Regions from separate parts of the Paenibacillus sp. FSL H7-0756 genome, predicted to be linked through region 2. Evidence: riboswitches for the same ligand, from Rfam matches in the RefSeq annotation. Region 2 holds a riboswitch; each other region holds the start of a gene.
The links. A riboswitch is a leader RNA that binds a small molecule or an ion and turns the genes downstream of it on or off. The one in region 2 is predicted to bind thiamine pyrophosphate.

Region 1: linked by a shared signal. The riboswitch ahead of NST04_RS22325 (ABC transporter ATP-binding protein) and the one ahead of NST04_RS32910 (thiamine phosphate synthase) in region 2 are both predicted to bind thiamine pyrophosphate.
Region 3: linked by a shared signal. The riboswitch ahead of thiC (phosphomethylpyrimidine synthase ThiC) and the one ahead of NST04_RS32910 (thiamine phosphate synthase) in region 2 are both predicted to bind thiamine pyrophosphate.

What each region holds. Positions count from the first base shown of each region.
Region 1 covers NZ_JBBOVT010000002.1:1,304,625-1,308,875, reverse strand. Annotated here, with positions in the region: gene NST04_RS22330 (ABC transporter permease) at 1-615, opposite strand, end outside; gene NST04_RS22325 (ABC transporter ATP-binding protein) at 596-1,366, opposite strand; TPP riboswitch at 1,500-1,602, opposite strand; gene NST04_RS22320 (TetR/AcrR family transcriptional regulator) at 1,669-2,325, opposite strand; gene NST04_RS22315 (DHA2 family efflux MFS transporter permease subunit) at 2,477-3,997, shown strand; gene NST04_RS22310 (amino acid ABC transporter substrate-binding protein) at 4,183-4,251, shown strand, end outside.
Region 2 covers NZ_JBBOVT010000003.1:1,634,008-1,638,258, reverse strand. Annotated here, with positions in the region: gene thiH (2-iminoacetate synthase ThiH) at 1-117, opposite strand, end outside; gene NST04_RS32920 (thiazole synthase) at 147-911, opposite strand; gene thiS (sulfur carrier protein ThiS) at 942-1,145, opposite strand; gene NST04_RS32910 (thiamine phosphate synthase) at 1,185-1,808, opposite strand; TPP riboswitch at 1,938-2,040, opposite strand; gene NST04_RS32905 (hypothetical protein) at 2,096-2,632, opposite strand; gene NST04_RS32900 (SDR family oxidoreductase) at 2,792-3,664, opposite strand; gene NST04_RS32895 (amidohydrolase family protein) at 3,955-4,251, shown strand, end outside.
Region 3 covers NZ_JBBOVT010000001.1:650,991-655,241, reverse strand. Annotated here, with positions in the region: gene NST04_RS02795 (tetratricopeptide repeat protein) at 1-393, shown strand, start outside; gene trxB (thioredoxin-disulfide reductase) at 442-1,395, shown strand; TPP riboswitch at 1,445-1,551, shown strand; gene thiC (phosphomethylpyrimidine synthase ThiC) at 1,704-3,404, shown strand; gene NST04_RS02780 (DUF1858 domain-containing protein) at 3,568-3,795, shown strand; gene NST04_RS02775 (DUF438 domain-containing protein) at 3,810-4,251, shown strand, end outside.

The sequences.
Region 1 (4,251 bases), on a different contig from region 2:
GCCCCCAAGCCATTCCCCGATCGTTGCACCAATCACACAGTACACAGCAGACAGCTTCAGTCCGGAGAAAAAAGAGGGCAAAGCCAGCGGAACGCCCACCTTCCCGAGAATCTGCCAGCGGCTCGCGCCGTAGGTAAGCAGGAGCTCCCGGTAAGCGTCCGTGTTCTTGGACAATCCGTCATAGGTGCCGATGACCACCGGGAAGAAAGCAGTCAGGAAGACAACGGCGACCTTGCTCCACAAGGTATAGCCGAACCACATGATGAACAGGGGCGAGAGGGCGATCAGCGGAACCGTCTGGCTGATGATCAGCAGCGGATACAGTGCCTTGGCCAGCGGACTGAACAGGTGCATGGCGATCCCCAGCAGGCTGCCGCAGATCACTGACAATGCGAAGCCTGTGAGTACCTCCAGCAGAGTAGCAGGCAGATGCACCCCGAATAACAAGCGGCGTTCCTCCAGCAAAGCCATGCAGATCGCAGACGGAGCCGGAAGAATGAAGGGAGGAATCAGGCCCAGCCGGGCTACTGACTCCCAGACCGCAAGCGCCAGCAGGGCGAGCAGGGCCGCCGGACCGTAATGCTGGAGCAATCTTCTAGGAGCGGCGGTTCTCATATAGCTTCAGCTCCAATTCCTGGCGCAGGGCGGCGAACTGCGGTTCATAGTTCAGACTGTGATGACGCGGACGGGGGAGACCGGCTGAGAATTCCTGCATCCCGCTGCCCTCTCTGCCGGTCATTAGATAGATTCTGTCACTGAGCAAGAGCGCCTCTTCCAGGTCATGGGTGATGAACAGCACCGTTTTGTCCAGCTCCGCCCATAACTCCAGCAGCCAACGCTGCAGCGAGCGCTTCGTAATGGCATCGAGCGCCCCGAACGGCTCATCGAGCAGCAGCAGGTCGTTTCCGGCCGCCACGGTGCGGAGGACCGCCACGCGCTGCCGCATTCCGCCCGACAGCTCCTGCGGATAAGCCGCTTCGGTCCCGTCAAGGCCGAAGCGGCGCAGCAGGGTGCGGATCTCGGCAATAGCGGCTGCTTTGGGCCGGCTGCGCTTGAGCTCCCAGGGCAGCAGACAATTGTCCAGTACGGTGCGCCAGGGCAGAAGAAGATCCTGCTGGGGCATGTAGGCCACACTGCCCAGCCTCTTCGCAGCTGCAGAGGACTCGGCTCCGTTCAGCATAATCCTGCCGCTGCCCGGCTCCAGCAGACCGGCGATGATTTTGAACAAGGTGCTTTTGCCGCATCCGCTTCCGCCTACGACAGAGATGAATTCGCCGCGCTGCACATTCATGGACAGCTCTGAGAAGACGGGGGTCCGGGACGAACCGGTCCCGAAGGCATAGGACAGATTGCTAATATTGATCATAAGACTATGTACGAAGCCTCCTTGAAATTGGTATAGATACTGTGCGGAGCACAAAAAAAGCCCCATTCATTCCCGGAGGCAATGAATGGGGCGGAAGGTACAGTCAGCTGCGGCCCTGTGACGGGAACCACTGATACATTCTGCTCCACTTCCCTCCGCTGGTATGATCCAGATCAGGTTCAAAGGGTCCGGAGCTTAAGCTCCGTCTCAGTCGGCCGACTCCCCTAGTGAATAATGTTGCTATTGAATTCGTAATTGCTACTTAATATACCACAAATTTCCCTCTTGTAAAGGGCAGGCGGTCAGCGCTTCGCCAGACCGGTCACGAACAAAGTGACGATGCCCCTGGAGATGTCCAGCTTGGAGGAGTGGTGCCGCTTCTGCTCATACAGGTACAGATCGGGACTGAGGATAGAGATTAAGGCCGTGGCCGCAAAGGCCGGATCAATGTCAATAATCTCACCACCTGCCGCAGCGCGCTCCAGCAGCTCTGTCATCATCACGCCCAGCCGCTGAAAAAAAGGATGCTCAAACTGGGTCAGCTGCTTCTTGCCGGTGAACTCGGCTTTGATCATATTCAGCAACTCGGCATATTGCTCTATGAAATCGGCAATCTGCTCAATGCTGCTCTGCAGCTGAGCGAGAGCCGGGGCTTCGCCGGCACTGGCAGCCACCTGCTGCTCCAGCCCGGACAGGAATTGGTCTGCGCTGCCCTTCAGCAGGGCAGAACAGATCTCACCCTTATCTGTGAAACGGCGGTACAGGGAGCCTTGCCCTATGCCTGCCCGCTTGGCAATGCTGTACATGCTGACCGCCTCAAGTCCGCTCTCGGTGAACAACTGGCGGGCAGCTTCAAGAATCCGCTGTACATAAGGATCGGCGGACATGGGCGAAGCGGATTCTATGGCTTGCGAAGCTGACGGCTGGAGCTGTGCAGCGTCGGTGTCTGGCTTTTTCATGAGAACCCCTTTCAGAAAAGAATTGACACAACGGACAATTGTCCGTAGACTATGAATTGCACTTACGGACAGTTGTCCGTTCACTCATTATATAGAACAATCTGCCCGCAGGTCAATGAAGAACGCGGACAGCTTTAGGAGGAGAAGAGACATGGATCAGACCTTGAAGCAGGAAGCCGATTTCCGGCTGTCCAGCATTCTGGTTCCGCTGCTGGCCATTATTGCCGGAGTATTTATGGTTGTGCTGGACAGTACGGCGATGAACGTAGCCTTGTCCAGGCTGGTGGTGGATTTCAAGACGGATCTGCATACGCTGCAGTGGGTAGTTACCGGATATATGCTGGCCCAGGCTTCAGTTATCCCGTTGTCAGGCTGGCTGTCTGACCGGTTCGGGGCCAAGACAGTCTTCCTGACGGCGGTAATTGTGTTTACGATAGGCTCGATTCTGTGCGCTACACCAAGCAGCGCCGAATGGCTGATTGTTTTCCGGGTCATTCAGGGACTGGGCGGCGGCTGTGTGCTCCCTGTAGGGATGGCCTATGTGTACAGACTGGCTCCCAAAAGCAAGGTTGGCGTAGTCATGGGCATTATGGGCATTCCCGTCCTGTTCGCACCGGCTATTGGTCCGGTATTGTCGGGCTGGCTGGTTGAATACCATTCCTGGCGCTGGATCTTTCTCATTAATATTCCGATTGGCATCATTGCGGTGCTGATTGGACTGCGCAAGCTGCCGAATGCGGCGAAGAACAGCGTGCCCGGCATGGATAAGCTAGGTATGGTTCTTGGCCCGCTGGCTTTTGCTTCGCTCACTTACGGAGTTAGCCAAGGCGCTCAGAGCTGGACCTCCGAGAAAACGCTGATCGGGCTGCTGCTGGGCGCTGTGGCGCTAATCGCTTTTGTCATCGCAGAGCTGCGCTCCAAGACACCGCTGCTGGAGCTGCGGATTCTGAAATCTGTAGATTTCACGACAGGAATCATCGTGCAATGGATCGCCCAATTCGGCTTATACGGCGCGTTATTCCTGCTCCCGCAATTTCTGCAGCAGGCCCGCGGCTTCGGCGCATTTGATACCGGTCTGACGCTGCTGCCGCAGGCGATCGCTTCCGGGCTGATGATGCCTATTGCCGGGATACTGTTCGACCGGATAGGTGTGCGCTGGCTCGTGGTCTGCGGCCTCAGTCTGGTCTCCGGCGCGTTATTCCAGTATTCCCATGTGGATCTTACCACGCAGAGCCGCGATTTGATTCTTCCGCTGATCATGTGCGGGGCCGGCATGGGTATGATGATGATGCCAATGAACACGCATCTGCTCAACAAGGCGCCAAGCCATCTGGTGAACCGGGTAACCTCGCTGACGAACTCGATGCAGCAGGTAATTACTTCGCTGGCCGTCTCGACGCTGGTTACCATTCTGACCGCAAGAACAACGGCGCGCGGCATAGAGATGCAGGAAGCGGCGGCGGCTGCCGGGAAAAGCACCGCAGGCGCTTCACAGCAAGCGCTGCTGCTGGCTAAGCAAACCGTATTATCTCAGGGCTTCGCGGACACGTTCCACATTATGATGTTTGTCGCGCTTGGCGGTGCGGTCCTTGGACTGCTGCTGCGCCGGGGCCGCCATGCCGGAACTGAACGTTCCAAGGAACAGGCGACGCCAGAAATCATGCACGTGTAGTAATGCCCATATAGAAGTAGAGCTTATGTAGTCCAATGAGAGCGATTCTCCTTTTCCCGGAGAGTCGCTTTTTGTGTTGATTTCTCTTCTGGAGATCCTGATGCAGGAGAAGAAATTGGGGCAAGCTAAGCTATGGAAATCAATATACGGTGTCTATAAAGAAGATACGAGAGGGGATTGATCGAATGAAAAAACTTAGTCTGACTATTATGCTGCTCCTGACCATGGTCACGGCTGCGGCTTGCGGAAGCAAC
Region 2 (4,251 bases):
TTCTTCATCCACCTGCTCTGCACGAAGCGCGCGCTTCACATCCTCTGCCGTATAACGGCTCCATAGCGTCCCGTAAGGAAGCTGCTCCAGCCGGGCCATCGTCTCATAAAAGCTCATAACCGTTCCTCTCCTCCCTATTCCATCTGTCAGGCCAAGAATCCGGTCAACGGTGAAGAGGCTGCCGCCGTCTCCTCCACAGGGCCCAGTCCGGCGAGATAAGCTTTGCGCCCGGCGGATACCGCATCACGGAAGGCTTCTGCCATCAGCAGCGGATCTGAGGCGGTGGCAATCGCTGTATTGAGCAGGACCGCAGCAGCGCCCATCTCCATCGCCTCAGCCGCCTCGGACGGTCTGCCGATTCCGGCATCCACGATCACCGGCAGATCCGTCTCGGAGATCAGAATCCGGATCAGCTCCTTGGTCTGCAGCCCGCGGTTGGACCCGATCGGTGCCCCTAGCGGCATCACAGCCGCAGCCCCCGCTGCCTTCAGCCGCAGGGCAGCGGACAGATCAGGACTCATGTACGGAAGCACCACGAAGCCCTCTGCTGCAAGGATCTCGGTCGCCCGGATGGTCTCCATGTTATCCGGCAGCAAGTATTTCTGGTCATTGATGACCTCAATCTTCACCCAGTTTCCCAGCCCCGCCGATCTCGCCAGCCGGGCAATACGTACCGCCTCTTCTGCGGTGCGCGCACCAGAGGTATTAGGCAGTAAAGTCATATGGGATGGAATATGGCTGACAATATTGTCACTGCTCTCCGGGTCCACCCGGCGCAGGGCAACGGTAATGACCTGTGAGCCTGAGCGCGTAATGACCTCGGGAATAAGAGTGTTACGGCTGTATTTTCCGGTGCCAATGAATAGTCTGCTGGTTAGAGTCACGCCGCCAATCATCAATGGATCTTGCATCTTAACGCCTCCTGGGATAAGTCTTTGTGTTCAGCCTCCGCCTACAAAATGAACCAGCTCAATCCGGTCCCCTTCATTCAGTAACGTATCGCCATAAACCTCTCTTCCGGCAAGCTCGCCGTTCAGCTCGACAATGACCAGCTTCCCGGCCCACTCGGGCCGGGCCAGCAGATCCGCCAGCGTCCGGCAGCTCTCTTCCACCCTCTGGCGGGTACCGTTAACGGTCACAATCATGCCTGTTCACCTCCTGCTGTGCCTTTTACTTGATCCATATCATGGGTTACAAGACTGCTCTGCCGCCCTGTGAACCGCTTCCCTATAAGCACGGGCTGCTGCCACCGGGTCAGGAGCTCCGCAGATCCCCGACATGACAGCAATGCCAGCCGCCCCTTGGGCCAGCACCGCTCCGGCATTGCCCGGGGTAATCCCTCCGAGCGCAATCAGCGGTATGCGGCTCCAGCGGACAGCCTCGGCCAGCTGCTCCAGTCCGCGTGCCTGCTGTCCGGGCTTGCAGGCCGTAGGGAACACATGCCCGTAGAGGCAGAAGTCTGCTCCCTGCCTTCCAGCTTCCGCCGCCTCTTCCTGCGAGTGGACCGATCTGCCGATCCGCAGGCCCGGTGCAAGGCCGCGCACTGCGGCTGGCGGGAGGCTATGCCAGGCTAACTGTACACCGCCTGCCCCGGCGGCCAGGGCAACATCGATCCTATCATTAATGACCAGCTTCGATGGCGGTACTCCGGCCTGAAGCATCTGCTGCGCCGCCGCCAGCAGTTCGCGGGCGGGCATGGATTTTTCGCGGAGCTGGATATAATCCACCATAGAATGCACCGCCGCGGCCCATTCAGCCAGCGCTTCAGGCGGTAGCCGCCCATCCGAGACCGCATGAATTTCGTACAACGACCTTCCCCTCCCGTCTGTTCCAGCTCACTCTGCACCACTCCACAACACAAAAAAGACCGCCCCCCGTAAAGGAAGCAGTCTGGAATAGAAACAGGAATACCGGCACTTGCCGTATACCCCCGCTGCAATATTCGTTCTCCACTTCCCTACGCTGGTATAAACCAGATCAGGTTCAAAGGGTCCAGGCAACTACGCCCGTCTCAGCCTTGCGGCACCCCTAGTGATCGTTCTATGCGGTTGTTTCGTCTTGCTTGTTGTATATTAGCATATTATTCCTCTTAGGGCTATTCTTTCGTAGATTTTACTTCAATTACAAAAACCACAGATGAACTCCCTTCTGAAAATTTACCATCCTCGGTTGTCCAGAATGCTGATATGCCATAGTAATAAACGCCTTGTTCTTTTGGAGCATTAAAAGAGCCGTTCTGCAATGGAATTTGCACTTCTTTATCATCGGCAAATTGCTGAACGGTTAACCCGCCGGGTGCCGGTTTATAAGTAAAAGCAACATGGATCCCCCCCTCAGGTTCTATAACAGTGGGAGTAACCCCCTGTACCATGGATTGTCCTCCTATATAATCCGCACATCCTAATTTCCCCCAGCAATAGCTGCTTTGGGTAACCGGAATTTGGGTTTTCCCGGAAGTAACAAGGGGTAGCGGCGGTGATTCCTGTGTAATTCTAACCCCAATGCTTTTTGCCTTTCCTTCCAATCTTGTATTTGCCACAAGTCTCCCTGCAAAAGGAGTCAAGTAAATGAACACTACCAGAAAAACAAAAATCCCCGCTGCAGATAGAATGAATCCTTTTTTTCTAAGCATCCCAATCCCCTTTTCATATCCAATTAACTAAATAGACGGAAATATATTGTAATAGTTACAAGCGCAGAAAAAAAGCCTGCCGGCAAGCGGTTAGGCTTTTTTAAAAATAGAATTTATATGTTGCACACAAATCTGCATCCAGATCTTATTCTACACCCATCAGCCGTTGACAACCTCGCCGCCGTTCACATGCATCACCTGTCCGCTCACATAGGAGGAATCGTCCGAGGCCAGGTATACATAAGCCGGTGCCAGCTCTTCAGGCTGTCCCGGGCGCTTCATCGGCTGGGTGCCGCCGAACTCACTGACCTTCTTCGCGTCAAAGGTTGACGGAATCAGCGGGGTCCAGATCGGTCCAGGCGCTACCGCGTTCACGCGGATGCCTTTATCGGCCAGATTCATCGACAGCGAACGGGTGAAGCTGAGAATCGCTCCCTTGGTGGACGAATAGTCCAGCAGCTGCGGGCTGCCGCGATACGCCGTGATGGAGGTGGTGTTTATGATCGTAGCACCTTTTTTAAGATGAGGCATGGCTGCCTTGGTCAGATAGAACATGGAGAAAATATTCGTCCGGAACGTACGCTCCAGCTGCTCTGCCGTAATGTCCTCAATCTTATCCTGCGGATGCTGCTCTGCCGCGTTGTTGATCAGAATGTCGAGCTTGCCGAGTCCTTCAACGGTTTGACGAATCAGGCTCTGACAGAAGCATTCGTCCCCAATATCCCCGGCGATCAGAATGCATGTTCTGCCCTCCTGCTCCACCTGGCGCTTGGTCTCTTCCGCATCCTCATGCTCGTTCAAGTAGGAGATCACTACATCCGCTCCCTCCTTGGCAAAATGAACGGCAACCGCACGCCCGATCCCGCTGTCGCCTCCGGTAATGAGCGCGGCCTTGCCCAGCAGCTTGCCTGCTGCCTTATACGCCGGTGTCTCAAACTCCGGGAGCGGGTTCATCTCACTCTCAATTCCCGGGCGTTGATCCTGTACCTGCGGGGGCAGGGTTTTGACAGGTTGTTTGTTAGTGTCTGGCATAATCCATTCTCCTTTCGCTGTCCACAGTAATGTTGATTAATCATGTTAGCATGGCTTAAGGTCTGGTGTTTATGCATCAGGCAGTGTGCCTGCTTGGCTGTACGTTATGTTACTTACCACACTTGGCAGCCGCCCAAACAACCAATCTTCATTCACCGGCACCTGTTGCGGAACGATAGTACGGTAAGCAACGAACGTTTCCAAAAAGAATATTATCTATATCCGCTAGGGGGAAAGCCCTATACTTTGTGAGGAAAGACAACTACCTTAACGGAGAGGACGCTTCCACCATGGGAAATGAGCGCATCTTGCTGGTGAACGGAACGGTAATCGATGGAACCGGACGGCCGCCGCTGCATCATACAAACATTGAGATTGTTAATGGCCGCTTCGGCACCATAACACAGCAAAGTGACATTAACGGGAGATCCGGGCCTGACTCCGCAACTAAAGTGATCGACCTGGAGGGTCTGTTCGTTTTGCCGGGGTTCATTCACACCCATGCCCATACAAGCTTCAAGTACATACAGAATGAGCCGCTGCACGGATATCATACGGAATATTTGGCCGCGTGCCTTGCAGAAGGA
Region 3 (4,251 bases), on a different contig from region 2:
TATCAGCTGCCCTTCCAGGAGCAGCTGAAGCAGTGGAAGGGCAATACAGGCAGGTTCACTGAAGAAGTGCGGAATAATCCGCTGCTGCGCGCCTCGTTCTTCTGGGCGCTACGCTACGGCGATTCCGCTACGAAGCTCCAGGTGACCGAGGCGCTGCGCTGGATTGAGGACGAGGAGATGTCCGAGGTGCTGCGCGGAGTTCTGGAGCAGGAGCCGCTGCAGGAGGACCGCCTGCAGGAGGCAGCATTGTTCAGCCTCCAGCGGCTGATCGGGGAGAACCTGAATGAAGCCGGCAGCTCGCCGGGTGAAGAGCAGGAGCCTGTGGCTGCTCCCGGACCCAAGGGGATACTGCCCGGAACCGGCGGCTTAACGCCGTCCACTACCCGTATTTGAAGCCATTGTTGTTCTAAGACACACACCACTTGTAAGGAGGCCAATGTAATGTACAAAACGATTGTAATCGGAACAGGCCCGGCCGGGCTGACAGCCGCGATTTATCTGGCGCGTGCGAACCTGAGCCCGCTGGTAATTGAAGGCTTGCAGCCGGGAGGACAGCTGACAACGACGACAGAAGTGGAGAACTTTCCAGGCTTCCCTGAAGGGATTCTGGGTCCTGACCTGATGGACAATATGCGCAAGCAGGCGGAACGCTTCGGCGCTGAATTCAAGAACGGCTGGGTGGAGTCGGTGGACTTCTCACAGCGCCCGTTCAAAGTAACCGTGGACGGGATGGGTGTACTGGAAGCAGAGTCGGTTATTATTTCAACCGGGGCTTCTGCAAGATATCTGGGCATCCCGGGCGAGCAGGAGAATGTGGGACGCGGGGTCAGCACCTGTGCGACCTGTGACGGCTTCTTTTTCCGTAATAAAAAGATTGTCGTCGTCGGCGGCGGAGACTCCGCCATGGAGGAAGCCAGCTTCCTGACCCGCTTTGCGTCCAGCGTAACGCTGGTTCACCGCCGTCCCGAGCTGCGTGCCTCGAAGATCATGCAGGACCGGGCGCGTGATAACAGCAAGGTAACCTGGGCTTTGAACCGCACCCCGGTGGAAGTAACGGTAGGAGAGACCGGAGTGAAGGGTCTTACGGTGCTTAATAATGAGACAGGTCTGACAGAGCTGGTAGAGGCAGACGGTGTGTTCGTAGCCATTGGACACACGCCGAACACAGCCTTCTTGGGCGGGCAGATTAATACGGATGCTAACGGCTATATCGTGGTGAACCCGGGTACCACCGAGACCAATATCCCTGGTGTATTCGCCTGCGGCGATGTGCAGGATACCCGTTACCGTCAAGCGATATCAGCAGCGGGAACCGGCTGTATGGCCGCCATGGATGCCGAGAAGTTCCTGGAAGGCACGATGGTGCACGACTGGAGCGAATCGCTGGACAAATAACGGGTTTACAAGAATTACCCGCACAGGTAAAATGTATTTAATTAGATAAGATACCCACTAGGGGAGCCTGAATAGGCTGAGACGGGAAAATTGAATTTCCGGACCCTTGAACCTGATCTGGATTATACCAGCGTAGGAAAGTGGAGTCGGACTTTTTTTGAATACAGTCTTATTTGGCTGTTCCTTTAATAAAGCCGCTCCAGGTGGAGCGGCTTTTTGATTTGTAAGAATCTATAGATTCTTCAGCTCAGTCTGCTGCGTGAAATCTTATCTGAAAAGCTCATTAGAGCCAATAGGAGGAGATTAGAATGCCAGAAATAATGAAGAACGGCGAGGTAGATCTGTCCGGATTCCCCGCCAGCCGTAAAGTGTATGTGGAGGGCTCACGCACGGATATCCGGGTTCCGATGCGGGAGATCAGCCTCAGCAGAACCGAAGGCGTTGCCGGGGAAGAGGAGAATGCTCCGCTGCGTGTCTATGACACAAGCGGTATTTATACGGATGCCGCGGAGGAGACGGACATTCGGAGAGGGCTGCCGCCGCACCGTTCAAGCTGGATCGCGGAGCGTGGTGATTCGGAGGAATACACCGGAAGGGCGGTCCGGCCGGAGGATAACGGAATCCGCAGAGAAGGGGCAGCTGCGGAAGCTTGTCCAGGACTGAGCAGGAATCCCCGGCGGGCCTATGCAGGCGGTAATGTGACCCAGCTGCATTATGCAAGGCAAGGGAGCATCACACCGGAAATGGAGTATATTGCGATCCGGGAGAATACCCGGCCGGAGTTCGTAAGGGATGAGGTGGCTGCGGGCCGTGCTATTATTCCGGCCAATATCAATCACCCGGAGAGCGAGCCGATGATTATCGGCCGTAACTTCCTGGTGAAGATCAATGCGAACATCGGAAATTCTGCGGTCACTTCTTCCATAGAAGAGGAAGTGGAGAAGATGCGCTGGGCAACCCGCTGGGGGGCTGACACCATTATGGATCTCTCCACCGGCTCCAAGATCCATACCACCCGGGAGTGGATTATCCGCAATTCTCCTGTGCCGGTCGGTACAGTGCCCTTATACCAGGCGCTGGAGAAGGTGAATGGCATTGCCGAGAACTTAACCTGGGAGCTCTACCGTGACACCCTGATTGAACAGGCGGAGCAGGGGGTGGATTACTTCACTATTCATGCAGGGGTGCTGCGGCGCTATATTCCGCTCACTGCCCGGAGAATGACCGGTATCGTCTCCCGGGGCGGATCGATTATGGCGGCCTGGTGCCTGGCCCATCAGCAGGAGAACTTCCTGTACACACACTTCGAAGACATATGTGAGATTATGAAGACATATGATGTGGCCTTCTCACTGGGGGATGGCCTGCGTCCCGGCTCTATCGCCGATGCCAATGACGAGGCTCAGTTCGCCGAGCTGGAGACGCTGGGAGAACTGACGCTACTAGCCTGGAAGCACGATGTTCAGGTCATGGTCGAAGGTCCGGGGCATGTGCCGCTGCACAAAATTAAGGAGAATATGGACAAGCAGCTTGAGATTTGCCGGGAGGCTCCTTTCTATACGCTCGGGCCGCTGACTACAGATATTGCACCCGGCTATGATCACATCACTTCAGCCATCGGAGCAGCGATGATCGGGGGGCTCGGAACAGCGATGCTGTGCTATGTTACCCCTAAGGAGCATTTAGGCCTGCCTGACAAGAATGATGTGCGCGAAGGCGTCATTACCTATAAAATTGCTGCACATGCCGCAGACCTCGCCAAGGGGCATCCGGGAGCGCAGGACCGGGACAATGCGCTGTCCAAGGCGCGGTTCGAGTTCCGCTGGCGCGACCAGTTCCATCTCTCCCTGGACCCGGAAAGGGCGCTTGCGTATCATGACGAGACCCTTCCGGCGGAGGGGGCGAAGCAGGCGCATTTCTGTTCGATGTGCGGACCTAAGTTCTGCAGCATGCGGATTTCGCATGATATCCGTAATTCCCATAGGGTGGAGCAAATCACTGTAACTTAGCTGCTAATACAGCGGAATCATAATATTCTTAGGCTATCCCCCAAGCTGAGCGGCTTGCGGGGATAGTCTTTTTACAGTTAGTGATTACAATCACAATCCACCCCCGTACCCTATGCTAAGCTGTTACCTGAGAAGGATTCTCATTAGTGAGGTGTGCAAAAGAATGAGCAAACCGTTGAAGCTGGATGAATCGGTCTTTGAGCTGGTAACCAGGCACCCGGAAGTGGTTGAGATCATGGTGGAGCTGGGGTTCCGTGATATTGCGAAGCCTGGAATGCTGCAGACTGCAGGACGATTCATGACCCTGTCCAAAGGAATGAAATTAAAGAAAATAGAGCTGGAAACTGTTCGGCTGGCCTTTCAGCAGCATGGTTTCGAGATTATAGAATAGAAGGGGAGATTACGATGAGCGAACTGATTAATAACCGCGAGGTCGATATTCCGGAACAGACGCGCCGCCAGGCTATGCTGAGAGAAATCATCAAGGAGCTTCATGCAGGCAAAAGTGTGGAAGAGGTCAAGGCGCGTTTTGAAGAGGCGGTAGGTGATGTGACGGTCGCGGAAATCTCCGCAATGGAGCACTCTCTGATGACTGAGGAAGGGATTCCGGTAGAGGAGGTACAGCGCCTCTGCTCTGTGCATACCGCTATCTTCAAAGGCTCGATTGAGCAGATTCACCGGTCCGCGAAGCCTGAGGAGCAGCCGGGCCACCCTGTGCATACCTTCAAGCTGGAGAACCGGGAGATCGAGCGGCTGGTCAACTTCCGGCTCGCGCTGCACAAGGATAAGTTCAAGAAGAACGCTAGCGATGAGATCATCTATAAGCTGCTGGAGGACTTAAGCCTGC